2 linked regions of the Neobacillus sp. PS2-9 genome follow. The protein of the gene in region 2 binds, or shares a complex with, the protein of the main gene of each other region. Links are inferred from orthologs where the notes say so. Each region holds a gene or a part of one and is shown on either strand. Other genes may lie near its edges.

What was found.
Region 1: the proteins of RCG25_RS08495 (region 2) and RCG25_RS01295 are in contact, whole or in part, in a crystal structure (PDB 3TUF), measured with the Bacillus subtilis proteins. The link is inferred for Neobacillus sp. PS2-9 from one-to-one orthologs.

The regions. Positions count from the first base shown.
Region 1 is NZ_CP133269.1:254,056-269,107, reverse strand. Bases 2,392-5,151 are described here. They hold RCG25_RS01295 (stage II sporulation protein SpoIIQ), read right to left. Parts: upstream 4,325-5,151; coding sequence 3,458-4,324; downstream 2,392-3,457. Other genes in these bases: RCG25_RS01285 (nuclease-related domain-containing protein), read right to left, coding at 4,886-5,151; RCG25_RS01290 (VanZ family protein), read left to right, coding at 4,470-4,889; RCG25_RS01300 (penicillin-binding transpeptidase domain-containing protein), read right to left, coding at 2,392-3,281. Also shown: more of RCG25_RS01300, read right to left, coding at 1,287-2,391; more of RCG25_RS01285, read right to left, coding at 5,152-5,851; spoIID (stage II sporulation protein D), read right to left, coding at 6,637-7,674; murA (UDP-N-acetylglucosamine 1-carboxyvinyltransferase), read right to left, coding at 8,025-9,335; RCG25_RS01270 (YwmB family TATA-box binding protein), read right to left, coding at 9,368-10,156; RCG25_RS01265 (DUF1146 family protein), read right to left, coding at 10,418-10,657; RCG25_RS01260 (leucine-rich repeat domain-containing protein), read right to left, coding at 10,833-12,860; RCG25_RS01255 (hypothetical protein), read right to left, coding at 13,258-13,437; RCG25_RS01250 (YflT domain-containing protein), read right to left, coding at 13,521-13,847; RCG25_RS01245 (IDEAL domain-containing protein), read left to right, coding at 14,244-14,597; RCG25_RS01240 (GlsB/YeaQ/YmgE family stress response membrane protein), read left to right, coding at 14,694-14,948; RCG25_RS01235 (DoxX family protein), read right to left, coding at 15,048-15,052. UniProt on the Bacillus subtilis protein: Involved in forespore engulfment and required for anchoring membrane proteins on the forespore side of the septal membrane. Forms a channel with SpoIIIAH that is open on the forespore end and closed (or gated) on the mother cell end.
Region 2 is NZ_CP133269.1:1,704,031-1,719,081, reverse strand. The notes cover bases 4,014-6,772. They hold RCG25_RS08495 (SpoIIIAH-like family protein), read right to left. Parts: upstream 5,794-6,772; coding sequence 5,233-5,793; downstream 4,014-5,232. Other genes in these bases: spoIIIAF (stage III sporulation protein AF), read right to left, coding at 6,451-6,772; spoIIIAG (stage III sporulation protein AG), read right to left, coding at 5,808-6,458; accB (acetyl-CoA carboxylase biotin carboxyl carrier protein), read right to left, coding at 4,278-4,781; accC (acetyl-CoA carboxylase biotin carboxylase subunit), read right to left, coding at 4,014-4,263. Outside these bases: xseA (exodeoxyribonuclease VII large subunit), read right to left, coding at 1-845; bifunctional methylenetetrahydrofolate dehydrogenase/methenyltetrahydrofolate cyclohydrolase FolD, read right to left, coding at 968-1,828; transcription antitermination factor NusB, read right to left, coding at 1,866-2,264; RCG25_RS08510 (Asp23/Gls24 family envelope stress response protein), read right to left, coding at 2,482-2,889; more of accC, read right to left, coding at 2,908-4,013; more of spoIIIAF, read right to left, coding at 6,773-7,080; spoIIIAE (stage III sporulation protein AE), read right to left, coding at 7,093-8,292; spoIIIAD (stage III sporulation protein AD), read right to left, coding at 8,322-8,711; spoIIIAC (stage III sporulation protein AC), read right to left, coding at 8,728-8,931; stage III sporulation protein SpoIIIAB, read right to left, coding at 8,943-9,458; spoIIIAA (stage III sporulation protein AA), read right to left, coding at 9,459-10,382; RCG25_RS08455 (SIMPL domain-containing protein), read left to right, coding at 10,593-11,264; RCG25_RS08450 (TlpA family protein disulfide reductase), read right to left, coding at 11,307-11,816; RCG25_RS08445 (CcmD family protein), read right to left, coding at 11,841-11,972; RCG25_RS08440 (cytochrome c biogenesis protein), read right to left, coding at 11,985-12,749; RCG25_RS08435 (heme exporter protein CcmB), read right to left, coding at 12,750-13,430; and 2 more genes. UniProt on the Bacillus subtilis protein: Involved in forespore engulfment. Forms a channel with SpoIIIAH that is open on the forespore end and closed (or gated) on the mother cell end.

The sequences.
Region 1 (15,052 bases), 1.4 Mb from region 2 along the record:
TTCAGTCACGTAGAACCCTTCTACGTTACCCAGTACTTCCATTTCTACCCTCTTCAGTCACGTAGACTCCCTCTACGTTACCCGCTACATCTTTCACAACCCTCTTCGGCACGTAGACTCCCTACGTTACCCGCTACATCTTTCACAACCCTCTTCAGTCACGTAGACTCCCTCTACGTTACCCGCTACATCTTTCACTACTCTCTTCAGTCACGTAGACTCCCTCTACGTTACCCGCTACATCTTTCACTACTCTCTTCAGTCACGTAGACTCCCTCTACGTTACCCGCTACATCTTTCACTACCCTCTTCAGTCACGTAGACTCCCTCTACGTTACCCGCTACATCTTTCACTACCCTCTTCAGTCACGTAGACTCCCTCTACGTTACCCGCTACATCTTTCACTACCCTCTTCAGTCACGTAGACTCCCTCTACGTTACCCGCTACATCTTTCACTACTCTCTTCAGTCACGTAGACTCCCTCTACGTTACCCGCTACATCTTTCACTACCCTCTTCAGTCACGTAGACTCCCTCTACGTTACCCGCTACATCTTTCACTACCCTCTTCGGGCACGTAGACTCCCTACGTTACCCGCTACATCTTTCACAACCCTCTTCAGTCACGTAGACTCCCTCTACGTTACCCGCTACATCTTTCACTACTCTCTTCAGTCACGTAGACTCCCTCTACGTTACCCGCTACATCTTTCACTACCCTCTTCGGCACGTAGAACTCCCTCTACGTTACCCGCTACATCTTTCACTACCCTCTTCGGGCACGTAGACTCCCTCTACGTTACCCATCACTTCTTTTTCCACACTCTTCGGGCACGTAAAACCCTCCTACGTTACCTACAACTTCCTTCCACACTCATTTCGGTCAGGTAAACCGGTAAACCACCCTAAGGTAATCGATTCCTCTAAAAAATCACCTTCCACGGAAATTAGGAACCTTCTCGCATCCCGATAACTAAAAAAACCAGTCGTTTAGCCTGGCCCCATTACTTCCTTTCAAATTACGTGTCAATCACCTCTTGAAGTACCTATTAAATTACCCTTTTTATATAATTTCCTTTCTTACTCGTCACTTCCAATGATTTACTCGTCAAATATTATGATTTACTCGTCTATTTTCTATTTTACTCGTCAACCTTCACACTTTACTCGTCAATATCCCCATTTTACTCGCCAACTACTAAACTACACCCACTCCTCCATAAACAACACCAAATTATGGTGGGACAAAAAAACGCCCAGTCCCCCAGGCGCCAAAACACAAACATTATTTCCAATTCATAAAAATATTCTTCACCATTTTCACAGGCACCTGCGAGCCACCTCTGCCCTGTACATTTTCCACCATCATTGCCACCAGCAAGCTTGGCGAATTCGTGTTATAGGCAATGAACCAGCCGTTTTCAGAACCCGTCTCCCCCTGCTTCTTCTTGATCTCTGCTGTCCCTGTCTTACCGGAAAGCGGATAATCCGCCATCTCCGCCGCATGCGCCGTTCCGCCCGCATCGCCCACAATCTTCCGTAAATCCGCAGCAATCAGTGCAGCATGCTCACTCGAGACCGCCGCCTCCTTCCACACCTGTCCCTGCTGCTCATCCGCTAAAAGCGTCGGCTTAATCATATTGCCATTATTCATAAACGGAGTATAGGATGCCAGCAAATGCACGATGTTCATCTGGATTTGCCCCTGACCATACCCAGAATCTGCGAGTGAAATTTCACTGTCCATTTTTCCAATCTGCGATGTCTCAAGAGGATACGTGTACTTTAGCTCCTCTTCAAATCCGAACTTCTTCAGGCCATCCGCAAAGCCCTCTTTCCCCAGCTTCAACGCTGCTTGTGCGAAATAAATATTATCCGAGAACACGAGTGCTTTTTCCAAATTAATCGGACTGCCCACATGTACCCGCGTCACAAAATAGCCGCCCCACGACTGATCCTTTTGCCATTTCGGACCAAGAATAGGAACCGCCTCCACCGGGTTAATCGTTCCCTTCTCAAGCCCCACAGACGCCGTGATTGCTTTCATGACTGAGCCCGGCGCATAGAGCTGCTTAAACCGGGTCGTTAACGGCTTCTTCACGTCATCCTGTAACGCCTTCCACTCATCCGCCGAGAATCCTATCACTGCCTGGTTCGGGTCAAACGACGGACTGCTCACAAGCGCCAACGTTTCGCCTGTCATCGGATTCATCGCTGCTGCCGTCCCGACCTCCCCATTCATCTCATTAAAGGCCGCCAGCTGCAACTCCGCATCAATCGTTAATTTGACATTCTGCCCGTTCTCGACAAGCTTCTCGGCGAGCACTTCCTCGCCTCCAGCCTTCTTCTTAATGATAATCTTCACGCCGCTCGTGCCCTTCAGCTGCTCATCCAACACCTGCTCGAGGCCGCGCTTCCCAATCACATCTCGACTCGTGTAACCTTTGGCTTTCCTCTTTTCAAGCTCATCCGCCGTAATCAGCCCCACATAGCCGATTAACTGCGCCGACGCTTCCTTATAAGGGTAAATCCGTGCCCCCACCTTCCGCGTCTGCACAGGTCCGAGCGCAATCAACTGGGCAATCCGCTCCTGGTCGTCCATCGACACCTTTTTCAACGGGACAAACAGCTCCGGCTTCACCCAACTTGCGCTGAGCGCCTTCTGGATCTGTTCGGGTGTCATTTTTAAGAGTGGTGCTACCTGTGCGATGATCGCCTCATCCACCTTCCCGGCAACCACACCCACTTCATACACCTGGCCATTCACAGCTAGCTCATTTCCATTACGGTCAAGGATTTCCCCCCGGGTCGGCGCCACCGTGCTCAAACTGATTTTATCGCCTTCCTTCATCTTTGGAAAAATGAACCCTGTATGCCAGTCTACATACCAGTTTTTCTTATCGTCTTTTTCTTCCTTTTGTAACTTCGCTTGTTGGGTAAATTGAATCGTTCCTGCGATGCTGCTCATTTTTGCGGTAAAAGAATACTGGGCTTGTTCTTTGTCAGCCTGCTTATCCTCTTTTGGTTTTTTGAAGTTAATCTTGAGGTCTGTAATCTGAAGGTCTTTGTAGATTTTTGTATAGCGGCTCGTAAACTCTTCTTTGGTGATATGCTGTTTTGCATCCTTTGAAAGATAGTCATACATCTTATCAAACTTCTGTTTATTCCATAAGGCTATGTACTCCGAAAAACGATCCTGTGGTGTCGGCTCCTTACTGCACCCGGCCAGCGCAGCAACAACCAGCAGCACCACAAACATAAATCTTGCAACTCTCCTCAAACCAATCCCTCCCTTTAAACCCATTTTAACATAAATTGGATACAAGTGGGTGTCAGGCACCACTAGTGGACATTTGTCCTCGTCATGTGGAAAGTGTCTTTCTGTGGGGACTGACACCCAAATAAAGACAAAAAAAAGAGGAAAGTATTTCCCCTTCCCCTTTGGTCACATTCATATTATGAGTTTTTATTTTGTGTAGAGTTCGTTGATTCGTCGTCCTTTTTTTCATCAGAAGACTTGTCGTCGCCTGATTTTTTTTCGTCGGTAGAGTTCGCAGGATCATCAATCATTTGCTCATCTTCCTTGATTTGTGGGCTATCTACAGAATCACTTGATTTGTCATCCGAAAGCTTGTCTTCCTGTAATGTAGTCAACGATTTTTCAAAATAATTCGTTGGGTTTACAGCAACACCGTCTTTACGAATTTCAAAATGTACATGGGTTCCAGCTTTTTCATTGAACAAGCTTTGTCCAGCCTTGGCAAGAACTTGTCCCTGTTTTACTTGTTCGCCAACCTTGACCTTAATATCTTTAACTGATTGATATTGTGTTACAATACCTTTGTCGTGCTCTACTTCAATGACATTACCTAGGACTGCATCTTCATCGACACGAGTAACGGTACCGCTTAATGATGCAACTACATCAAACGTTTCGCCGTCTTTCATTGTGATGTCGATACCAGTGTTTGGCACATACGTATTGTTGTAGAATACTAATGCTGCTTCCTGGTCTTCTGCTTTGCCTTGGAAATCATAGAATTTCATTTTTACGACTGCGTCATCAGCCTTAGCCACCGGCATTTTGAAGTTTTCAAGAGCTTTGTTAACTTCCACAGCTGGTGTTTGATTCTTTTTACCAGCAAGATCAGTGGACTTGTAATCGTATTTGTCTGTCGCACTATTGCTAGTTTGGAACCATAGAACTGCGGTCAGAATGATTGCTGCACTTGCAATATAAATGGCTGGAAATACCCAACGCTTTTTGAAAAAGCGTTTTACACTGGAACTTTGAGAAGATCGTTTGTTTTCTTCCTCTCTCATTTTCATCACCTCAGCAATCATTCTGAACAGATAAGTAGAATTATATACATTCGGCAAAAAAAATTTTTTAGAGTTATTTTTCGACAACCCTATTCATTTTATGCATGAAGATGAAATTTTTTTTACTACTAGGAGGAATATTCACATGAACATACTATTCAAATGGGGTTTACGGGTTCTGCCCCTCGCGTATATGGCCATCATCTGGATCCAATCTAGCCTGCCATCCGACCATTTTGTTGAACTGCCTGATGCATCCCTCGACTCGACCATCAAGGAATCCTTGCATTTAATAGAATTTGCAATTTTATATGTTTTACTAGTGTTGGCCTTCTTAACGCGAAGCCGCCAGTTTACGCCAACCTTGAACGTAGCCTGCGCCGTATTCGCCGCCCTCTACGGAATCAGCGATGAAATCCACCAATCATTCGTACCCTACCGATCCTCGTCGCTATTCGATTTTGTAAAAGATATCATTGGAATCAGCGTATGTTTTTATTTTATAAGAGGGGCGTTGTTTGGAGGGAGATTTCAACGGCTTGGGAAAATACTAAGAACACTTTAGCTTTTCGGTTGATGATAGACCCGATTTTTAAATGTTCCAGTGTAGGGTAGATTCATTGATTTTATGATCTTGTGGCCAATATGAATGGTGGGAATATGCAAGAATTCACAGATCTCAGCATTAGTAAACGAGGGTTTTATTAACAGAAAATAATCATTAATTGTTGGAACATGGGCGGTTTTGGACGTTAGATTACATTTTACACAGCACCATTTCCCAGCTTTATAAATCATTGGGATTGTGAAACAATCTGGACATTGTACACCTGTAGGGATGTCTTTTGGAGATAAATCGTAGGCTTGGAGGATATCCGGGTCATCAGGAGTGTGATTGGTTAATAGGAGGCGCTTTATCTTTTTCAATTCTTTTTTGTCTAATTTGTCCTTTTTATAATAGGCTCCTATTTGTTCAATTCTCTCTAATACATTTTCACTGTTACAGATATGTAGAGTCATTTGATCATCCTTTGGTTCCACCTTTATTATTGTTTTTTCATTACTATTTACAAAAAAATAATGAATAGGAATCTCAGGACAAGTATGTTCTCTTAGCCAAACTTTTAGTTTTTTTGCCTGCAGCTTTGCTTGTAGAACAGGGTTTTTAACTCTTTCTTCTGTACCATTCCTTTTGCACATCGTTTGATTAAACTCTTTTTCAAAGGATAGTTCTCCAGCCATATTCTTTACTTCCAAAACCATTGCAAAATTTGCACATAGTAAGAGGAAATCGATTTGGAAGTAGTATTGCCCGTCAAATAAGCGGAGCCCGTGAAAAATAAGGTAATCTTTGTCAGGGAGCATAGCTAAGTAAAAGTACACTGATTTCTCGCCTCGGTATCCAGCCATTCTTCTTTTATATTCCGCCACCACCTCAGGATACTTTGGATTTAACTCGGGCAATCTTCTATTAAGTGCTTCAAGCTTTTCCATTCTTGGCGTTATCCGCATTTCTTTAGCAATCAAACACATCATTCCTTTCTTTTTTTTCTAAAATTCTCTTTCTACATTTCTTATCCCTGCAAAAATCGACAGTAATTATGAATTTTTTGTGGAATTTAGTTGGGTGTCTTGAACCTTGTTTGGTCTACTCGTCAGTTTAGGAGGTTTACTCGTCTAGTTTTTGATTTACTCGTCACTTTTTATTTTTACTCAGCAATTTTACCTCTTTACTCGTCACTATCCCCACTTTACTCACCAACCTCATAACTACACCCACTTCTCCACTAAAAAGCCAGGCGTTTAGCCTGGCTCTGGTATCTTCCTTCGAAATTATGTGTAGATCTCCTCTTGAAGTACCTTTAAAATTACCCTTTTTATTTAATTTTCTTTCTTACTCGTCACTTTCGATGATTTACTCGTCTAGTTTTTGATTTACTCGTCACTTTTTATATTTTACTCGTCAACTTGACCAATTTACTCGTCACTTTTCCCATTTTACTCGCCAACCACGTAACTACACCTATTTCTCCACTAAAAAGCTAGGCGTTTAGCCTGGCTCTGGTATCTTCCTTCAAAATTATGTGTAGATCTCCTCTTGAAGTACCTTTAAAATGACCTTTTTATATGATTTTCTTTCTTACTCGTCACTTTCGGTGATTTACTCGTCTAGTTTTTGATTTACTCGTTGATTTTTCAATTTTACTCGTCAACTTTCATAACTTACTCGTCACTATCCCCATTTTACTCGCCAACGCCGATCACCCCACAAAAAAAAGCCAGGCCCCCACGCCCAGCTTTCCCACACACCACTACTTCTGCGCCGTAATCGTCGCCATCAAACTCTCTGCCGACGTAATCTCGACCCCCTGGTAATAGTGCTTCACAATATCCTTATAATTCTTGCCTTCCTCCGCCATTCCGTTCGCACCGTACTGACTCATCCCCACACCGTGGCCGAAGCCCTTTGTCGTAATCACAATATTCGTGCCCTTGCGCTCCCAAGCAAAATCCGACGACCGAAGATCGAGCTTCTCGCGGATCTCCTTGCCAGATAGCAACTTGCCATTAAAATCAACCTTCGCCACACGCTTACCCGTCGTACGCTCCACAATCTTGCCCACCTGCGACCCTGTGCCCACCTTCACACCGAGCTTCGCCTCAAACGCCTTCACCGTCATCACCTTCTGGCTATTAAACTTCGGTGAACTCTTATCCCACGGGCTCGACACACTTCTTAAATAAGGAATGTTACCTGGCCAATAATCCTCCGAATTCTCAGTATATCCATTGCTCGTCGAGAAAAAAGTAGCCTGAATCGCCTCACCCTTGTAGGTCAAAATTTGTCCTGCCGTCGAACGAACCGCCTCCACTATCTTCTTCATTTTCCAAGCATAATCAGCGCCCCACGCTCTCCTTAGCTCATCATCACTCTTGTACACCTGGTGAATTTGCGTGTCCGTGACCTGCGCCCCTTTAGGAGCCCCTAGCGTATCCTTACTGACCAATCGCTTCACAATATACGTTCTCGCCGTTAGTGCTTGGGCCTTGAGTGCTTCTTCTTTGAAATCTGCCGGCATCTCTGCTGCCACAACGCCAACGAGGTAATTTTCTAAGTTCACTGTCTCAATCTTTGATTTCGCGGAACGAAACACCGCTACTTCGACCGCAGCATCCGCGGAAGGTGACGCCGCTTTCGCATTTTCTGCCGAGGTCTTCTTCAAATCTTCACCTAATTTTCCGCTCGCCTTATGCTCATCCGAGAACGGTAACACAAGAACAGCTGGAACAACTAAAGTCAGGGCAATGAGGAGCGTCGCTAGTACGATGAGTGGTTTGATTTTTTTCATGATTGTGCCTCCAGTTTGTAAAATTCACACCCGGCGCAAATCAGCCGAGTTGCGTCTCATTCATACATATGGAAGCGGACAAGCATTTATTACACAAACTTTTATAAAAATGAACTCCATCTCCGGCCCCTAACAAAGTTCCAGCTGAAATAAAAACAACACACCAAACTCAGTATCCACCCCACGCACACAAGTGGCCATGAATGGTGTCAGGCACCATATTGAGAGCATCATATAAAGCACTTTTTCAGGCACCACATGAAGAGGCATCGCACAAAGTACGATGCCCAAAAAACCACATAAAAACAGACCCCGATATCCATCAAGGTCCGTTGTCTTTAATATTTACATTATGCGTTCATGTCGGAGACAAATTTTTCCTCTGCAACGAAGATTTCGTCTGCTTCTTTGACGCGTTCGATGTCAGCGCCTAATCCAGCTAGTTTGCCGTGGAAGTCCACGTAACCGCGATCCAAGTGCTTCAACTCCGTCACGCGTGTCACGCCATCTGACACTAAACCAGTTAAGATTAAGGCAGCTGCTGCACGAAGGTCTGTTGCAGATACTTCCGCACCTTGTAAGTTAGAAGGACCATTTAAAATAACCGAACGGCCTTCGATTTTGATATCCGCATTCATGCGACGGAATTCTTCTACGTGCATAAAACGGTTTTCGAATACCGTTTCCGTAATCATAGAAGTACCCTCTGCACGAAGCAATAACGCCATCATTTGGGATTGCATATCTGTTGGGAAGCCTGGATGTGGCATCGTTTTGATGTCAACGGCCTTTAACTTTTCAGGACCGATAACTCGAACGCCATCCATTTCCTCACTGATCTCAACACCCATTTCCTCCATTTTTGCAATAAGAGAAGAAAGATGCTCAGGAACTGCACCCTTTACCAATACATTTCCGCCAGTAATCGCAGCTGCAACCATGAAAGTACCTGCTTCAATACGGTCAGGAATAATGTTATGGTCGGCACCAAATAACACATCGACACCTTCAATACGAAGCGTGCCCGTACCTGCGCCTCTTACTTTAGCGCCCATTTTATTTAAGAAATTAGCCAAATCGACAATCTCTGGTTCTTTTGCGACGTTCTCGATGATGGTTGTACCCTGTGCAAGAGTCGCTGCCATCATGATGTTCTCAGTAGCACCAACACTTGGGAAATCCAAGTAAATCTTTGCTCCCTTTAAGCGGCCTTCAGTCTCCGCTTCGATGAAGCCATTTCCAACCTTCACTGTTGCACCCATGGCTTCAAAGCCTTTTAAGTGCTGGTCGATTGGACGAGATCCGATTGCACAGCCGCCAGGAAGAGCGACTCTGGCACGGCCATTGCGTGCTAACAAAGATCCCATGACTAGAACAGACGCGCGCATTTTTCGAACGTATTCGAATGGCGCCTCTACTTTCAACTCTCTGGATGCATCGACGACAACTGTATTGTTTTCGAATACGACTTCAGCATTTAAGTTGCGTAAAACTTCATTGATTGTATATACATCGGAGAGTGTAGGTACATCACGTATCACACTTTTTCCATCACTTGCTAATAATGTTGCAGCGATAACAGGCAGGACGGCATTTTTTGCGCCTTCTACTTTAACCGTTCCTGTAAGCCTTTGTCCGCCGCGGACGATGATCTTTTCCAAGAGTATTCCCCTCCGCGTCCATTTTCTCTATATTAATATTCAATCGTTATGATTGGTGTGCCAACTACAATGGTAGTCTTACCGCCCAATCGTTCGGAGCGTATGCCAATTTGTAAATTCATGTTATCTCTTTGATTTTCTATGGAGCCAGTAAACATCGGCGAATTCGCCGAAACAGACATGAATGTCTCCTCTTTTAACGCTTCGATCTCTTTTGCATGAAAAACGGACAGTAAATTCTTTACTGTTATGGGTAAAGCCGTATCAATCTTATCACTGAAAACGCCTTTCATACAAGAAAAAATTGTAGGTTTTCCTCGAAATATGTCGGATAGCCTACTTTTAAATTCCTCAGTAGTGAAATAGGCCGCTATCGCCTTATTCCACTCTTTTCCACTGACACTATATACTATATACGCATTAACAGGTTGTTTTGTGTGGGTTGCCATAATTTGAAGCATTTCGCTGTGGTGTTTAGATGTTGGAGATACTGCTGTTACTTCCCATTTTTGGCTGGTATTATTAATTGACCAATCCCAATCGGGAAACTTTTCCTGAAGTTGTTCGGCGTATTCCTTCACGTCCTGCTCACTTTTTATGCCGGTCATTTTTTCTCTTGCATAAAAAGACCATTCATCGAGCAAAATATTTTCGGCTTCTAAAACAGAACCGATTTTTGCCAAATCATCAGCACCATCCGGAATCGCTTGACGTGTAAAAGCACCATTACCATTTGCTTCAGTTGTGTTGTACCCGAAAACAACCAGGATCAAACTTAAAATTGTCATCACAGATAAAAAAAACGAACGATATCTTTTCATCTCTCTACTCCCCCTTACTACCATTGTTACCAGGTAGCGGGTGAGCATACTTGGGAATTGTCGTCACATTTAGACAAGTTCCAAAAACTTAACCTTAACGCCAGCTAAAATTAGACAAGTTCCTAAGGGAGACAACCTTAGCTTTCCACATAAAGATGATTGTACTCAAAATATCGTTAAATGGGAACATGTACGAAGACCTAAATTTTTACCATTTTGTATGTACAGGATTAGTAATTTTGTCATTTCAAACCATTTCTACTAATTATTGAAAATTAATGGAAGTTGTCTGGACCATTGAAGATAATCCAGGAAAAAGTTACTAACAGATGATCCGATGAAAATGGCTAATAATATGAAGAGAAGCCGAGCTTGAAAAACATGGTTAGCCTTAATCAGCTTTTCTAAGCGAATCGACTGCAGTGCCCACCAGGAAATTGCAATAAAAACCAAATGTGACAGGATGCTTACTAACGCCATTTGCCCAAAATCATTTATCATTCTGCTACCCCCTTTTTACACACAAGGATTATTCTATCATATAGACGAAGGAAAGATATAACAGTTTCTATATTTTTCAAAATCACCCTTAAATGTGACGAATTTGTGAAAACTTCTTAACATCTTCATTAAAACATGCAAAAAGCCGCATCGAGAGGTCGACACGGCTTTCAAACTAACGGCTTAAGCTGCCACTTGCATTGAAGTAATACCATTTTCCACTAATCCAAACCCGTCCGGTTACCATCGCCCCAGAACTGTTAAGGTAAAACCATTTTTTATTGTAATACAACCAACCTATTTTCATCGCCCCCGAATTCTCAAGGTAGTACCACTTGCCTCCATCTAATAGCCAGCCTGTCTTCATGGCTCCGCTAGATGTTAAATAGTACCATTTTCCGTTCCACTTAAGCCAGCCTGTGAACATTTTTCCATTCGCACTGAGATAATACCATTTATCCCCTGATTTCAACCAACCTGTCGTCAGATTCCCTGTTGAAGGGTTGATGTAATACCAGTCCCGGTCAGCAAGCAGCCAGCCCTTCGTCGACACCCACGTATCCGTCGAAATCATCATCTCGCCTGTGAAATTCAAATTCCCCTTCGTATAAGAAGAAATCGTCACCTTATACGCTTGACCCGGATTCAAATTCCCAAACAGATAGTTCGAATTGTAAGATGTCACTGGTATGCCGCCATTAATACTTACTTCAACCTTATCCATACTGCTGTCGAGCATTTTCCACGATATACCCACCATTCGATTCGTGTGATAGCTCCTCGTTACTTTCACATTCGAAAAATAAACACTTGCTTGCGCGCCTAACATATCTAGGATGTCACCATTGACACTGCCCTTACCTAGATCCAAATCCATATGTAAAAAAGATACCGCGTTTAAGTCAGGCTTGTTTTTCAAAGGAGTCAGGTCCTTAAAGGCATTGCTGTCCATCGAAACCGTTAGGAGATTCGTCATCCCTGCGAGCGGCGCTAGACTAGCCACTTTATTAAAGTTGAACGACAGCACCTGCAGCTTTGTTAATGAAGAAAGTGGGCTAAGGTCCGTCAGCCGGTTAGTATCAAGGTGTAGTGACTCCATATTCGTCAGCCTTGCTAATGGGCGAACATTTTCTAGCTGATTATCCTTCAGGTATAAGTCAGTTACCTTTGTCAGACCCTGAAGCGGCGTTACATCGGTAATTCTATTATGATCTAGCGCGAGAAATTGAAGGTTCACTGCATATTGCAGTCCTTCCAAACTGCTGATTCCTCTGCCCTGTGCATCCAAACGGGTTAATGAAGCTATATCCGCTTCGGTTAATTCTCTGTCCCTGATGCCGAGCTGTTCCTTAATGACGGCAGCCAAATTGGCATCCGTAATCGGCCCCTCTACTTGTCCACTAGAAAAACCAAGGCTTCTCACCGATGGCTTATTCGTCGTATCGGCCATATGTGTCCGGCTTTGCGGATTTTTTTCGAGCTCATCGAAATTGCTCGGTACTGAAATATAACCAATCGAGTAGTGCTTAGAAGCTGGCGACCAATCCCTATATGCGGCTGTAGCTTCTTTGATTCGAGGAAGATTAGCAGTCACTAACCTCGGTGCTTCCGAACTGCCTGGTACGGTTGAAAACTGAACATTTTTTACAAAAAAGCGGACGTCGCGGATTTTATGTTCATTATATAAATCGTTTAACGCCCTCCCCATTACTGCATGATCCGGATGCCAGTCCATATAGGACATGGACCGATGCATCGCATGCGGGTAGTTCTTCTCAAAGGTTTCAATTGTTTGTCTTGCTTGGTTATAGGAAAGCTGTCCATCGGTAAAATTCATCAGATGGATATTTTCAGCCTTCACTCCTAACGCTACTAACGAACGCATGAATTCGTCTGTTCGCGCGTTGATAAAATCTTCTTTTGTGATTGTTGGGAAATTTTCCTTCGTCAGCTTTTTGTTCACATCAATGAGTGCCCCGGTGGCACCACCACCGTCGGTCATCAGTACCACATGTACCTCGTAGCCTTTGGCCACACTTGTTGCAATTGACATCCCCATGCTGAGCAGTTCATCGTCCTGGTGCGGGGAGTAATAGATGGCAACAGGCTTTGAGGTCTGCGTCTCGGCTGAAGCAGTCTGTTGAAAAATCTGAAAGGACGTAAATAATAGAAGAATCGTAAATAAAGTACGGAATTTGTTCATGTTGTCTCCCTGCTTACCCATGTATTCTAGTAATCTATCTTTTGCGTTATGTATATCGCATTCCATTATACTCCTTATTATGGATAATAGATTACATTTTTTACAAAAATTTAGTTATTTGTTCTAGCAGTGCAGGGTAATTAGTAGTAGTTTGATGGTAAAAAATGGGGGTTTGTGGACTGAATGGCGAAGTTGGCGGAATCCTACGTAGATTCGGCGGAATACCTCCTAAAGTTGGCGGAATAAACCGTAAATCCGGCGGAATTCCATACAAAGTCGGCGGAATCTCACCTCATCACAAGCAAGTTTCCCCAAAAAAACAAACTAACTGCCTAAATTCCGTTCGCACTTCTCTTAACGGGATTTAGGCAGCTAGTTTGGGTGTGTATCTTTTAATTTACGCTTCATTCCATACTCGATAAAGGTTTAATGGGACGTACACTCGGTCGCCCTGAATCTCTCGGTGGATAATAGGAGTCTCAAAATGTTGCTCCAGGTTGCGGTCTGACCGTATTTTATGACGTGCTCGCTCACTGGCTCCTACTAATTTCTCCAAACTTAAATTTGAAAATTTCATCTCGTTCCTCTCCTTTTTTTTAATAAAATTGAATCGATAGGAAACAAAAGACCCACACTTTTGCTTCCTATCAAGTTTTGACTTCATGCTGATTTTGTTGCTACAACGACCACTCGGCCATGATCCATTTCTTCCTCAAAGCGCTCAGCTTCTGCTTGCGACAAGCCTAATGACTCCAGCTTCGAGCGCAACTCATCTCCTCGTGAGCGAAACACATTGGCCATACTATCAAACAAGCCTTGTTCGGCGACACCAACATCGGTAAGATCCAGATTATCCGCTAGGTTCTCAGAGCGATTTTTATCGTGTGCCAATAAATAAATCTCATCCTTCGTATAACCCTGCGTCATCAACTGTTCAATTTCCTTCTTCGCTTGTACACCATTTTCAACGACTTTCACTGTTTCCATTGTTGTTTCCTCCTTGTGATTTGATGTAGCTGCCTTTTTCATTAGCAGCTTGTCGTTCTACATGTTATATAACCGCTCCTGAAAAATTAAAACCTATTAATTTTAAGGTTTTGTAAATTTGTCTGTTGATTTCCGCTCCAGGTGCTTCGCTTTCCGTGGGTGTTTCGGCGAGCCTCCTCGGAGAAAAGCGCCTGCAGGGTCTCCCCTGAACCATACTCCCACAGGAGTCTTCGCACCTTCCGCTCCAATCAACAGAGTATAAAAATCAACAATGTTCTTTAACATAACCAATTTTAAAAATTTTGAAGGGTTAAAAATGAATTCACTGTGGGTATATAGGAAGTAGATTTTTACAGACGAGCTAAAAGCTGCAATTATTATGGAGGTGTATGAAGGATGAGGAAACTTTTATGCAAAAACTGTGGAAACGCTGAATTTTACGTCATTAATATGCACGAAACATTGTGTAAGTGTGGTTGCCGATTATCGAAGCTCAGCGATTATCGCTGGGAGGAATCAAAGAAATGGAAAGAAGTCTATCTTGAAGAACAGAAAAGGCAAACCGAATTGATCTTTAAGATTAGTTTATTAAAAAGGAAAATCGACACCTGTCTGGATGTAGGAGACAAAGAGGGCTTCAAAAAGCTTACCTCAGAACTAAAAGCCTGCCAAACCGCGTTAAAAACAGGAACGCCAAACCCAAAAGCACGATTGCGCGAGAGGGTGCAGCATAATAGAGATATTGTTTAAATGAAAAAAATCGAAAATTGTTGGTTTAAGGTCCGCTAAGGCGGGTATTTAATAAGCAGAGTTACTTACTTGAAAAAAAGAAAGGAGAGAAATAACATGGGATTTATTTGGGCATTAATTATCGGAGGAATTATTGGCTGGTTAGCCGGACTTATTTTGGGGCGTGACTTGCCAGGTGGTATCATTGGAAATATTATCGCAGGGTTCATTGGAGCATGGTTGGGATCCTTCCTACTAGGAAGTTGGGGTCCAGAAGTCGGAGGCTTCTTTATCATCCCGGCTCTGATTGGTGCAATTGTCCTTGTATTTATTGTAAGCTTTATTTTAAAAAGCATGAAACGCACTGCGTAATCTAATCATTATCGGTTCAAACAACAACATCCCCCCTACCTATATAAATATAAAGAGACTGCAAACTAGTTGCAGTCTCTCTTTTTGTTTCCACCGTCGTTAAG
Region 2 (15,051 bases):
CGAAGCAGTCGGGTTTGCCGCTGAAGTATTCTGTCCATTAATTCATCAATATGTGGAACCGCAAGCTCCGCAGCACCTGTAGGAGTAGGAGCCCGCAAATCAGCAACAAAATCGGCAATGGTGAAGTCTGTTTCATGACCAACAGCAGATATAATTGGGATTTTAGATAAAAAAATCGCACGTGCTGTTATTTCTTCATTGAATGCCCATAACTCCTCAATTGAGCCTCCGCCACGTCCAACAATTAATACATCAATTTCGTTCATGGTATTTGCCTTTTCAATTGCCTTAACAATGGAAGGAGCCGCATTTTCACCTTGCACAAGTGCTGGGAAAACGAGAATATTTGCAATGGGATAGCGTCGTTTAATGGTTGTAATGACATCTCTAATTGCAGCACCTGTTGGGGAAGTAATTACACCAACTGTTCTTGGATACATCGGTATAGGCTTTTTGGTTTCAGCTGCGAATAAGCCTTCTGCATCAAGACGCTGTTTTAACTGCTCATAGGCTAAAAACAATTCCCCAATACCTTCTGGGCGCATTTCCTTAATATAAATTTGATATTGTCCGCTTGGTTCGTATACAGAAATATCTCCCTTTACGATTACCTTCATCCCGTTTTCAGGAGCAAATTTCATAAGACGGGATTGACTGGAGAACATCACCGCAAGAATCCGAGCTTTCTCATCCTTTAATGTAAAATACATATGTCCACTCGAATGTTGTTTAAAATTTGAAATCTCCCCTCTTACATGAATATCTCGCAAATGGGGATCTGCATCAAATTTTCTTTTTATGTATTTGGTTAAAGCATTCACAGATAAATATCTTTGTTCCTGCATTTCTAATCCTCTTTTCGGCTGATTAGCTGAAATTGTCCTTATCCATTATACATTTTGCTCTTTTTTTTGTCAGAAAGATTGACTTAAAAAGAACAAAAGGAATAAAAGATAAGGACAAACACCTACTTATTTCGGTTTAGACTTTCAGCGGCTGACTTTAAGGTATTGTACATTAGCATGGTAATCGTCATGGGGCCTACTCCCTTTGGAACTGGAGTAATATATCCTGCTTTTTTACTTACTTCATCAAAAGCAACATCTCCACAAAGCTTACCTGCCTCATTCCTGTTAATCCCTACATCGATAACAACTGCATTATCTTTAACATGTTCAGCCTTTATGAAGTTTGGAATGCCAACTGCAGCAACAAGGATATCTGCTTGATTGGTATGTAACTTTAAGTCCCTGGTCTTTGAATGACAGTATGTGACTGTTGCATGCTGATTTAAGAATAATTGACCTACAGGCTTACCTACGATATTACTCCGCCCTACAACCACAACATGTTTTCCTGGAATGGATATGCCCGCCTCTTCAAGTAAAACCATAATCCCATATGGTGTACAAGGGAGGAAAGCATTCTGTCCTGTCATCATCCTGCCAATATTTATAGGATGAAACCCATCCACATCTTTTAATGGAGAAATGGATTCAATCACCTTTTTTTCATCGATATGTTTAGGAAGAGGCAATTGAACTAAGATTCCATGTACTTCAGGATCTTCGTTTAACTCACTAATCTTTAGAAGAAGTTCTTCTTCTGAAACCTCCTCATGCATTTCAATTAATAGTGATTTCATCCCTAGCTGTTTACAAGCCTTTTCTTTATTTGTTACATATGTTCGAGAAGCATGGTCATTACCGACAAGGATAACCGCTAACCCGGGTGTGACCCCTTGCCTTTTTATCCATTTAACCTCTTCAGCAATTTCTACTCTTTTTTTCTCGGCGATCTCTTTTCCATTAATAATTGTGGCTGTCATTTTCAACTCTCCCTATGCTAGGAGTGAAACCAATCAATTAATTGGCAAGAAGCGTTTGTTTCACCTTTGAAAGAACTCCATTAATAAATTTGCTTGATTGGTCATCCCCGTAAATTTTAGCTATCTCAATGGCTTCATCTAAAATAACATTTTCAGGAACTTCATTTCGATAAAACTTTAATTCATACGTAGCAATTCTCAATAAGTTTCGATCCACTGTTGCCAAACGGTCCATAGACCACTTTTCTAGGTTTTCGATTATTAGCTTGTCAATTTCTTCTTTGTGTTCTACTACTCCTATAACTAGGTTTGATAAGTATTCGTCTCCCATTTCCCCCTCTAATACATGTTCAATCGCTAATGATGGATCAGTATTGCTTACATCGATTTGAAACAGAGCCTGTAGCGCTTTTTCCCTTGCTGTTCTTCTTTTCATTATAACGTTAACTCCTTTAGATATATTAAATAATTTTTGTCTATTTTTCATACATAGTACAGGAATTCAACTTCAAGATAGTTTTCACATAAAAAGATAATAGCATAACTAAATTGGATTCGCACTGTAAGGATTATATTTTTCAAATTCCCACATTTTTTTAGAATAGTTAGATAAATAGAAAAACCAAAGGAATCTCTCCTTTGGTTTTTGTAGGTTATACTTCTTGATCTACTTCTGGCTCATGCTTTTGGTTTTCAAATTGAATCCCAACTACATGAATGTTCACTTCTTCAGCATCTAAAGCAGTCATATTTAGTAATGCTTGACGAATATTGTCTTGGACTTTACCAGCAACAGAAGGGATGGATACCCCAAACTTCATCATGCAGTATACATCTACTTTAATCCCTGTTTCGGTCAGTTCGACCTTAACACCTTTACCGTGATTTTTCTTGCCTAATCGTTCTACAACCCCTGTTGCAAAGTTGCCTCTCATGCCCGCAACACCTTCTACTTCAGCAGCAGCAATACCGGCAATTACTTCAATCACTTCAGGAGCAATTTCAATTTTACCATGACCGTTATTTCCTTGGTCCATTTCTAAAACACTAAATTCGCTCATTCGTAACACCTCCAGATATTAGATAGTCTTCATCACATCATGCAATTCTAGGAATTTCGTATTGAATTGTCCGTCAACGAATGTTTCATGATCAAGTAACTTTAAGTGGAATGGAATCGTTGTATGGATTCCCTCTACAACAAACTCACTCAATGCACGTTTCATTCTGGAAATTGCCTCTTCCCTAGTGCTGCCATATGTGATAACTTTCGCAATCATGGAATCATAATAAGGCGGAATAGTATACCCTGGATATGCCGCTGAATCAATACGAACACCTAATCCGCCAGGCGGTAGGTACATATTAATTTTACCAGCAGAAGGCATAAAGTTCTTTTCCGGATTTTCTGCATTAATCCGGCACTCAATTGCCCAGCCAGTAAATGTAACATCCTGTTGATTTACTGTTAGCTTCTCGCCTTGTGCCACACGAATTTGTTCTTTAATGAGGTCTATTCCAGTGACCATTTCTGTTACGGGATGCTCAACCTGAATCCTCGTGTTCATTTCCATAAAATAAAACTTACGATTGCGGTAGTCATATATAAATTCTACCGTGCCAGCACCGGAATAATCAACTGCTTTCGCAGCTTTTACTGCTGCATTACCCATTTCTTCACGAATTTCACCATCAAGTGCTGGTGAAGGTGATTCTTCAAGAAGTTTTTGCAGTCGGCGTTGGATCGTGCAGTCACGTTCTCCTAAATGAATCGTGTTGCCGTAGGTATCAGCTAGGACTTGAATTTCTACATGCCGGAAATCCTCAATATATTTTTCAATATAAACACCTGGATTACCGAAAGCTGTCATTGCTTCCTGTTGGGTAATCGAAATGCCCTTAATTAACTCTTGTTCGTTTTTGGCGACGCGGATTCCTTTACCGCCTCCACCGGCTGTTGCTTTAATAATAACTGGATATTGAATTCTCTCGACAAGTTCCAGAGCTTCCTCGATTTCATTAATTATTCCAGTTGAACCTGGAACGATTGGTACTCCAGCTTCTCGCATAGTTTCCCTTGCAATATCCTTCGTTCCCATTTTAGTAATTGCCTCTGGACTTGGCCCGACAAAAATGATATTACATTCTCTGCAAAGCTCTGCAAAATCGGCATTTTCCGCCAAGAATCCATACCCTGGGTGGATCGCATCGCAGGCAGTCAGTTTTGCTACACTGATAAGATTTGTTACGTTCAAATAACTATCTTTTGATGTTTTAGGTCCAATACAATAGGCTTCATCTGCCAATTGAACATGTAATGCTTCACGGTCTGCTTCTGAGAAAACAGCAACTGATTCAATACCCATTTCTCGGCAGGCCCGAATAATTCTTACTGCAATTTCTCCTCTGTTTGCAATTAACAGTTTTTTTATCATCCTGTTATCGCTCCTTATTCAGGCTTTACTAAAAATAAAGGCTGTCCGTATTCTACTAATTGACCATTTTTAACTAGTATTTCAACAATTTCGCCATTTACTTCAGCTTCAATTTCATTAAATAATTTCATTGCTTCAACAATACATACAATTGAATCCTTTGAAACCTTATCTCCTGCTTTTACATAAATATCTGCATCTGGTGTTGGAGAAGCATAAAAAGTACCTACCATAGGTGATGTAATTTTATGTAGATTGGATGTATCAGCTTGGTTTGTCGCTTCCACTTTCGGTGCTTCTTGTTTTGTTTCTGTTACGGCAGCAGGTACAGCAACTGGTGCTGGTGCTGTTTGAACAGGTGCAGTCGCAGCTTGTAGAACTGGTTGAACTGTCGTTACCACCGTTGCAGCATTTTTCTTCATTTGAATTTTTGAGCCTTCATTTTCATATACAAATTCATCAATGCTGGACTGGTCTACCAATTTAATTAATTCACGAATTTCTTGTACTTTTAACATTTGAGTAACACCCCTTGTAACACTTTAATTAGGACTAGCTACTAATACTATACGATAATACTTAGTAAAAGTTCAATAAGCTAAATCATTTCCTCGAAACATTTCTCTTAGTCCCATTCATCTTTTATCTTAATCTTTTTAGATGAAAAAGGGAATTTTAACAATTTGATTAACCTCAAATGAGTATTTTTCCCTAATTAATTTATAATTAAACATAACCCATCTTAAACTTGCCTGTTGATTTCCGCTCCAGGCACTTCGCTTTCCGCGGGGTGGTCCGGGAGCCTCCTCGTCGCGCACTCCTGCGGGGTCTCCCGTGACCAACTACTCCCGCAGGAGTCTTCGTGCCTTCCGCTCCAATCAACAGAGTGTAAAAAATTACATAATTAACTTTTACATAGTCAAACAATAAAAAAGGAAAGCCATGGACTTTCCTTTTAAAGTCTATCTACTATTTTGATGGCTGGAATTCCACCGCTACGTAATTGGTCTCTCCAATTTCTTTCTTTACCTGTTGAATAATTTTATTTGCTTCAGATGCTGAAGGCTTTTTCTTAGATTTTACTGTTACTCTTACTTGCTCTCCATCGGCTCTAACTAAAGCATCTTCATAACCCATCGTTCTAATTAATGTTTCAAGAATTTCTTCTTTTTGAGCAGTTTGGTTTAATCTATCCATTTGATCTTTCACCTTACTACGCTCATCTGCTGGAAGATCAGTGGAAGCTAATTGAGTAGTTAAATCTTCTTGCATTTGGCTTCTTAGGTCATCAAGCTTCATGCGAAGTTCCTCAAATGCATCATCACCTGCAACAGTTGATACAATTGTTTTTCCATCCTTAGCTTCAGTTTTTGAATTAGCCTGCTTTTGATCCATTTGATCTTTGGCATTTTGCTGCACAGCCGCAAGATCATTAGATTTTTGCTCTGGTGAAGTAATGTAATACACCGAAAGGACAACCACTAAGCTTAACATTGTTAATAACCATACTGTTTGTTTCTTTAATAACATTTAAAATCCCCCTCTTATTTTTTAGGCATAACGGCGACACGGTGGCTTGGCACTCCTAACGCCCTTGTGACTGCTTCTACAATCCATTTTTTCACCTGAATATTGTCAGCACCCTTTGCAACAACAAGTACACCGCGAATTTCAGGTTTTTTCGTTTCTACTACAATTGGTCCTTCATTTTCCCCATCGCGTATAATAACAAGTTGCTCATCCGTTGAGGATTCCTGTACTTTCCGTTGTCCACCTTCACGATCAGTTTCATCCGTTGTTTGTGATTTTGAGACTCTATTTTTCTCTAAAACCTTCTTATCAGTTGAATCAATATTCACCACGACAGTAACATCATTCACGCCTAACATTTCTTGAATTGCCTTCTTTAGCTGATCCTCATACTTTTCTTCATATTCAGCTATGGCCTTATTACCGGAGCTCTTTTTCAAGCCAAATGTAGGGACATCCTCCGTCTCTGCCTTTGTATTTGTTGATGCTGGAATATCTGTAGGACTTGTATCGGTTTTGAAGACTATGTTCCCCACAAGCATAAACGCTGCACCAATACAAAGAACGAGAAGCATATATTGGTATTTACTTGGTTTCTTTTCTGTTTTTTCATCTAATTTAAGTATTTTTTTGAGCCATGAAAATGGTCCTTGTTTGTTATCCATTCTTCTTTTTAATCCCCCCTTCAATCGAAACTTCCACTGTTTCTTCAGTTACATTCCATTTTTGCGAAAGAAATGAGGCAATCTTTTCTGTTTCTTCATTTGATCCTTTTGATGGAAGAGGTTTTTCTGTGTTTATTTCGATTTGTTTTATCGCTTCGACTGTCTGTACGCCATTTTCCGGTTGTCTCAGAAGAACCATAACCTTTTGGAGGTTTTCAGGGAATGCTTGGTCGCTTTCTTCATTTATTGCTATATCAACTTTTGCTATCTCCAATCCGTATTGTTCCATCAACTCCTCCTTAACGTCCTTTTTTAGCTGGACAGCCATTTCTTCTAAAATATATGCATGTTGGGAAGCTTGTATTTCTTTTTTCTTTAAATCTATTAAATTTTTCATATTTTTTTCACCCGGTGCTTGATATGAAGGGATCGATGCCAATGTTGTCTCAAAGTCTTTGGAGATTAGTTTAAAGATGGGGGTGAGAATAATAGCAATTAAGAGTAAACCTGTAACCATCTTCGTATACTTTTGCAGACCTGAATTAGGAAGGAGCATATCAATTACCGTTGCTAACAGGATAAATAAAATAATATTCGTTACCCACTCTGTTAAAAACTCCATTTTTGCTCCCCCCTATCTCATCATCATTGTTAGATTTCCAGCCGCGACAATGACTGTAATACTTAAAAAGAACATCAGTGAAACAATCCCTAATGCAGCAAAAACATAAATGACACTTTTACTGATAATATCCAAACATTTAATGATTGGACCCCCGCCTAATGGTTGAAGAATGGCAGCTGCGAATTTATAAATGAAAGCAATCATTAATATTTTTATCGCTGGGAAAGCAACGATAATGAGCAAAATAGCTACTCCTGCAATCCCAACAGTATTTTTTAAAAGAACAGAAGCACTTACAACCGTATCTGTTGCGTCCGTAAACATTCTGCCAATAACGGGAATGAAATTACCGGTAACAAATTTTGCCGTCCTTATTGTTACTCCATCCGTTACTGCAGCAGATGCACCTTGAACCGAGATCACACCCAAAAACACGGTTAAGAACAGACCCATTAATCCGATACTCCAATTTCTCAGTAACTGAGCTAACTGCGAAACTTTGTATTGTTCGGACATTGTACTTACGATACTTAACAATGTTGCTAAGAATAAAAGTGGAAGAATGATATATTGCATGAATAAACCACTCATATTCATTAGAAATAGAATCACAGGATGAAAAAATGCTGCCGATATAAGTCCTCCAGAAGCAGCAATTAATGCTAGCAAAAGAGGAACAAGTGCCAGGATAAACGACGTCATAGTCCCAATCGCTTCATTTGTGTAGCTGATAGCAATATGAAAACTATTAAGCGCAAGGATGACAAGTACCATATAAACAATGGAATAGGCAACCTTACTAATCGCACTTTTCTCAAACGCGTTTTGCATAGATTGCAGGAACATACTAAATATGGTTAACATAATTAACGAACCGAGCAATTTCCCATTTGCTACAAATTCTTGAAAAGCGAATTTCAAGATCCCCTGACCCCATTGCTTAAAGGAAAATTTCTTATCTCCTTTTATGAAATCATATAAGCTTCCCTTCTGACTTTCTGGGAGAAACCCACCATACTTATCAGTAATGTCCTCCCAAAATTGTTTTAACTCCTCTAAATCTAAGGTTTCCAGTTGAGCATCAACAAGCTCCTGTGGAGAAAGAGAGGACGTGTTAGCTTTCGGTTCTTCAGCAGCTTGGACACTTGGAGTGAGTAAAAAAAAGAATACAATAATGATAATAGGAATAATCTGCAGCCTCTGCTTCATTTTATAAACACCTCATTAAAAGACTGTGATTAGCTCGGAATTAATTTAATAATGGTTTCAATTAAAACGGTTAATATAGGAATCGCCATCGCGAGAATGATTACTTTTCCTGCTAATTCAATCTTAGAGGCGATTGCTCCTTGACCCGCATCCTTTGTTATTTGAGTAGCAAATTCTGCAATATAAGCAATACCAATGATTTTGAGAATGGTTTCAACATAAACGAGATTTACATGTGCATTCACTGCTAATTTTTCAAGCATATGAATGATTTCATAGATTTTATCAACTAAAAAAAGAAAAATGACACAGCCGACAAACACAATTAAAAGGAAGGCAAAGTTTGGCTTTTGCTCCTTAATGATGAGAGCAAGAAAGGTCGCAATGAGAGCTACACCGACAATTTTAATGATTTCAATAGCAAAGCCCCCCTCTCTATTGAAACAAGAAAACCGATTTTATTTTCTGGAACAGGTCATCAACAATAGATGCAACCTGAAATAAAATATAAATAAAACCAAATAAGGTAACCCATTGTGCGTACTCTTTTTTGCCCACCTGATCAAGTACGGTATGCAAGAAGGCCACTACTATCCCCACACCAGCTATTTTAAAAATAATATCCACTTCTAAACCCATTGCTTTTCCCCCTAAAATAATAAAATAATTAGTAACAATCCCGACAAAAATCCTAGGCTCTTTACCATTTTTTCATATTTAGCTTGCCGGTCGATGGCATCCGCTTCTTCTCTTTCAAGATGGGAAAGAGTTAGCATAATATGTTTTTGTTGGGAAAAGCGATCATGACGACCAAGGGTCTCCCCAAACTGCTTCATAATTTCAAATTCTCCCTGTTTTAAGGCTGTTGCCTTCCAAACCTCTTTTAAACTTGTTTCCCAAGCTTCTTTAACAGTTGTTTCTGTGTCTGTAAGTTTCTTTGCAAATGAGTCAAAAAAGGTGGAAAGTGGGTTAGTAAGTTGTTCAGCTAATCTCCTTGATGCTTCATGCAATGGTGTGTGTCCATACATGATTTCTGCTTCAAGTGACTGCAACGCCGACCTTAGTGCTCTAAGCTGTCTCGGCCGCTCACTTAAATGCTTTGCAGCCTCAAATCCTGTCCAAGTAGTAGCAACAATTATGATAATAGCCCCTAATAGCTTAATCATTTATGTCACTCTCACTTTTTGCGTTAGTTCTTTCCCGCTAGAATCTAAAATATGGGTAATCGTACCTGGTCCTGATGCCCTGCTAAGGACGATAAATCGTTGAAATATGTCCTGATCAATAATCTCCTTTAAAGAGGGACGTTTTCTAATCTCCTCAATGCTCGTCCCGTGTGTGGTCATGATTAATTTGATTCCAGCATGTACTGCCTCCTGGATCGCTTCGGCATCCTCTTTACGGCCAATTTCGTCAACGATTAAGACATCTGGACTCATTGAACGAATGAGCATCATCATTCCTTCAGCCTTTGGACAGGCATCCAGAACATCAAGCCGGTGACCAAACGTTAATTGCGGCACTCCATTTACACATCCAGCGATCTCACTACGTTCATCAACAATTCCAACCTTACAAGCCTCTATTCCCTTTGACCAATTACCAGATGATATGATTCTTGCTATATCACGAAGCAGTGTCGTTTTCCCTGTTTGCGGCGGTCCTATAATCATGGTATGCATCCAGCTGTTTTTAAAAATAAAAGGCACAATAGGCTCAGCAATACCTACCTTTTCTCTTGCAATCCTAATGTTAAAAGAGGAAATATCCCTAATCGCCTTTACTTTTCCCTCCTCAAGAATCACCTTTCCAGCCAACCCAATTCGGTGTCCTCCAGAAACAGTTATATAACCCCGCTTAAGTTCTTCCTCAAGTGTATAAATTGAAAAATGGCTTATTTTATTCATCAGGTGAAACGCATCCTCAGGTTGTATAATGTAGGTTAGAAATTTGGGTGCTCCCTTTAAGGTCATTTCAATTGGACGATTTATACGAATGCGAATTTCTTCAAGTTCTTCTTTTTGCTCAGGAGGGATTTGGTTAATTAGATCTGCAATATTTTTGGGTAAAAAATTTAGGATTCCTTCCATGACTGGTTCCTCCTTGATTTGCCTTTCTCATTATTTAAAATGTATGCCTGCTTGGACACATTATGACTTTCAAATCTGTCATTTCATTCTATTTTTTTACTAGGTTTACTAGAACAGGTGGAATTAAAAGGATTGCCCTACTAAATAGGAACATTTCAGAAGAGGAAGGAGTATTTTATAGGAAAGCGTAATGTTGAGGAGGAAATTAATGTGTATCACTATCAGCAGCCTAACCGGGGTGGAGGCCACCATAAAGGGCAGCATTTAATAAAAGTTACTGGGGAGGGAGAATTGGTGGTTCAGCCCGACTTAGCTTCTGTTAACTTAGGCGTTATTACGGAAGGCAAGGATTTAATACCCGCACAGCAGCAAAATGCCATTCAAAGTACAAAGGTCATTCAATCTTTAGTGGAACTTGGAATTCCCCAAACACATATACAAACATTTGATTACCGAATCGAATCTGATTACGACTATGAACAAGGGAAACAAATTTTTAAAGGATACAAGGTAACACATATTTTACAGGTGAAAATAGAAGATTTAACCATGATCGGAAAGGTGGTAGACAACGCTGTACAAAATGGGGTTAATTATGTATCAAACATTCAATTTACAGTAAATAATAAAGATCCTTATTATCAACGCGCCTTAGTTATGGCAGTCAACAATGCGATTGGGAAAGCAAAGACAATTGCCGACTCGATTAACGTTACATTAATACCCACCCCTATTTTAATCGTGGAAGGCAGCAGTCCTATTCACCCTTATTCTTATCAACCGGAAACAATGGTGAAAGCTATGAGTACCACTCCTTTGGAACCTGGACAAATTAAAATAAAAGCAATCATATCAGCAGAGTTTCACTATCGAACTATATAAAAAAAGAGGTTGACACCATCATATGATGGGTCAATCCTCTCTTTAGTTATTATATTTCTTTGCCCAATTATACAATTGCATTTCTGTAACGGGTCCATTAAAGTGCTCTCTGATTACTCCTTGTTTATCAATAACAAACGTCTCAGGCTGCCCAGTTACATTATATAATTTTGACACCTTAGCATTATAATCAAATAGGTAATTCATTCCTGCTTTATTGTTTTCTGTTACTTTCTTAATCTTATCCTGTGTCTCTCCACGATTAATCATAAGAAGATTATATTGATCACCATAATCTTTTTGGAAAGCTTCTAACTCTGGGAATTCGTCTTTACAAGGAGCACACCAGCTGGCAAAATAATTCAAAATAACTACTTCACCCTTATAATCCGCTAGCTTGGTATTGCTGCCATCTAGGTTTGGAAGTTCAAAATTATAAGCCTTATCGCCTACATCGGTGTGTTTCCCTTTTGTTACCAGACTATAAGCAAAGAAAGCAAACATCCCGATAATTAGAATCATGACGAGCAATTTGATGACTCGTTTGTTCATCTTGTTTCCTCCTGCTCCCCTTGCTTATTTTTCTAGTTGTTTTAAGAACTCTATTTCCTTCTTCAGCTTCGTATGTCTTTTACCAACAATAAGCATATACGCAAAAATTACAACCCATGCTACGGAATAGGCACCCAACATATATTCATAGTTCATTTTAGATTCCTCCTAGTTTTCTAATTGTTCTCTTAATTTTTCTTTATAACGTTCTACTTTAATTTTCATATTTTCAAAGGAAACACCTTTATGAAGAAGGTAGGCATAAAAAATAGTGAACGCAGTAATTGTGATAAGTAACGCTACAAGCATACTGTCCTCAATTCCGCCACCTTTTTGGGAAGGCCCCTCACCAAAAACAATTGGGTGAAATTTCGTTTGCCACCAGCGAATAGCAAAGAATACGATCGGAACATCGGCGAACCCTATGATTCCAAATACAGATGCTAGTCGTGCTTTTTTATCCCACACTCCATCCATTTGTCGAATCATAATGTAGGCAATATAGATAAAAAATAGGATTAAAGTTGTAATTAATCTTGGTTCCCACACCCACCAGGTGTTCCAGGCTGATCTTGCCCAAATAGGTCCTGTTGTCAAAACAATAATGGTGAAAACAACACCAATCTCTGCGGATACATAGGCGTAAGTATCAAAAATTCTTTTCCGCTTGATTAAAAACAAAATACTGAACACGAATGTCACAAAAAACGCCATAAAGGCTAGCCACGCTGAACTTACATGAAAATAAAAGATTTTTTGCGCTGCATGCATGGTTGTTTCTTCTGCTGCAAAAATAAAAATAAAATATAGGGAAACTAACATGGAGATCACTGTGCCGACAAACAAAATACGGGATACATTACGTTTTTTAGTATCAGCCAACTGAGCCTCAGGAAGTATCGCTTTCTCTCGTTCGAGATTCATACTCATCATTTAAACCTCCAAAACATAATCAATTAATAATATACAAATCACAAAGAATATCACATCATACGCGGTAACCAATTGGATCCACGCTAAAGCACTAGAAAACTTCTCCATATTCGTTAAGATAATTCGAGTTGCTTGAACCACACCAATTAATATCGGAGTAGTAATCGGGAATAATAGTAACGGCAGTAGCATTTCACTGCTTTTTGAATTGGCAGAAAGCGCAGCCAAGAATGTGCCGATTGCTATAAATCCGAAGCTTCCTAGGAAAACTACTAAAATGAAATATGGAATACTTCCAAAAAATTTAAAATCAAATAATAAAAATAGAAACGGTATCGAAACTAGTTCAACCACAAGGATCATGATAAAATTCGCAAGAAATTTTCCTAAATAAATACTTGCTGCCTCCATCGGTGCAACAAATAATCCTTGAATCGTATCATTTCGCTGCTCCGAGATAAAGGACCGGTTAAGGCCTAAAATGCCGGCAAATACGATAATGACCCAAACCACCCCTGGGATGACAGCCTTTGTTGTATTATTAGCAGGATCAAAGGCAAAGCTGAAAACGACAATCACAAGTCCCGCAAATATTATTTGTGTTACTAGAATTTGCTTTGTTTTTAATTCAGAATACAGATCTTTTTTTGCTAGTAAGAGGGCTGTACGAAATAAGTTCATGAGACTCCCTCCACTTGAAGCTCGTATTTTTCGGAAACGTACCCTAAATTATGTCTCTCCATTTTAAAGTCATCGACGATCTTCCCATTTTTAACAATAATAATTCGATCACAAATCTCGGCTGCTTGTTTAAAATCATGCGTAACCATTAATGTGGTCGCACCTTTATCCTTCATAGAAAGGATTACATTATTAAGAATTGTTATAGCACCTTGATCTAACCCTGTGTGTGGTTCATCTAACAGGAGAACTTCTGGGTCATGAACAATGGCTCGTGCAATGGCAATCCTTTGTAACATACCGCGGGAAAAGTTCTTAACCGGCTCATTCAAAAAGAAGGATAATCCTACTTCTTTAACCAGTTGAATGGCTTTCTCCTCCACATTCTTAACTCCGTAAATATTCCCAAAGAAAACTAAATTTTCAAGTGGAGAATAATGATCGTATAGCAGACTGGAATGGGGTAAATAACCCAATGTTTTTTTTATCTCGATATGGTCCTTTTTGAGATCTAAACCATTTATTTTAACCAATCCAGATGTTGGTTTTATTAATGTTGCTAGCACCTTTAAAAGCGTACTTTTACCAGCACCGTTAGGTCCTAGTATGGCAACTGTTTCCCCTTTTTTTATCGAGAGGTCTATCCCACGTAAGATCAGTTTATTGTCAGCTTGCTTCGTTAGCTTCTTTATGTCAATCAATTGCGGTCCCTCCCATTCCAGCTGCTATTCAACATAGTTACGTAAATTTAATTTCACTTGGACTAAATGCTGTTTATAAGCAGCAAGCTTTGCGTGATAGTCGTTCTCTGATAGCTTTCCATCACCAAAGGTCTCTTCTAACTCGATAATCTTATCTAGAATAGCCTTTTGCTTAGCCATTAGCTGCTTAAAGGCTTTTTCTTCTTTATCAGCGCCTAGTCGTTCTTCTTCTAATCTCGCTTTTCTTCTAAAGTAAGCATAGTAAGAAATGCCCGCAATTAAAATAGCACCAATAATGATTAGAAAGACGTGAGGATTAAAACGATGTAATGGAGACTGTGCCCACATCCTTAAATGACCTGGATTATGAAAAGCAGGTGCAGTGTGTGTGACTGAACTATTGTTTGCATTTTCACTTGCATTTTGACTCTTAGCCGTTTTATCCGATGGTGGCTGAACATCTTTGTTGTACACCATTGTGAATGTTTGGTTTGCTTTAATACCTTCTATGCTATAGCCAAAATAATTTTGGTCATCAAATTTGAAGAGCCCTTGGCTCGTTGCCTCTATGCCCTTTACTTCAATGCTTCCCATACCTTCTGGCACAAGAATCTGCATCATTTGAACAGAGTAATCTGCTGTTATATTGATTTCTTCTCCCTTTGGCATTCTATAGCTATATGGAAGGACCATTGTTTGATTTGCTGGAACCGGTGTGGTTGTAATAAAGCCTTTATCAACTTCTTTAAAAGCAATCTTGTTATCTAGAAAATTTAGATCTTTGGCTCCTTTTGGAATGGAGACATTTAATACTGACTCACCTTGCCCAATCCCTTTATACTCCTCACCAGACGTATTAGAATAGTTCACCATATTCATCATATTGGTTGATCCATCTTCAGCTGGACTGACCACAATAT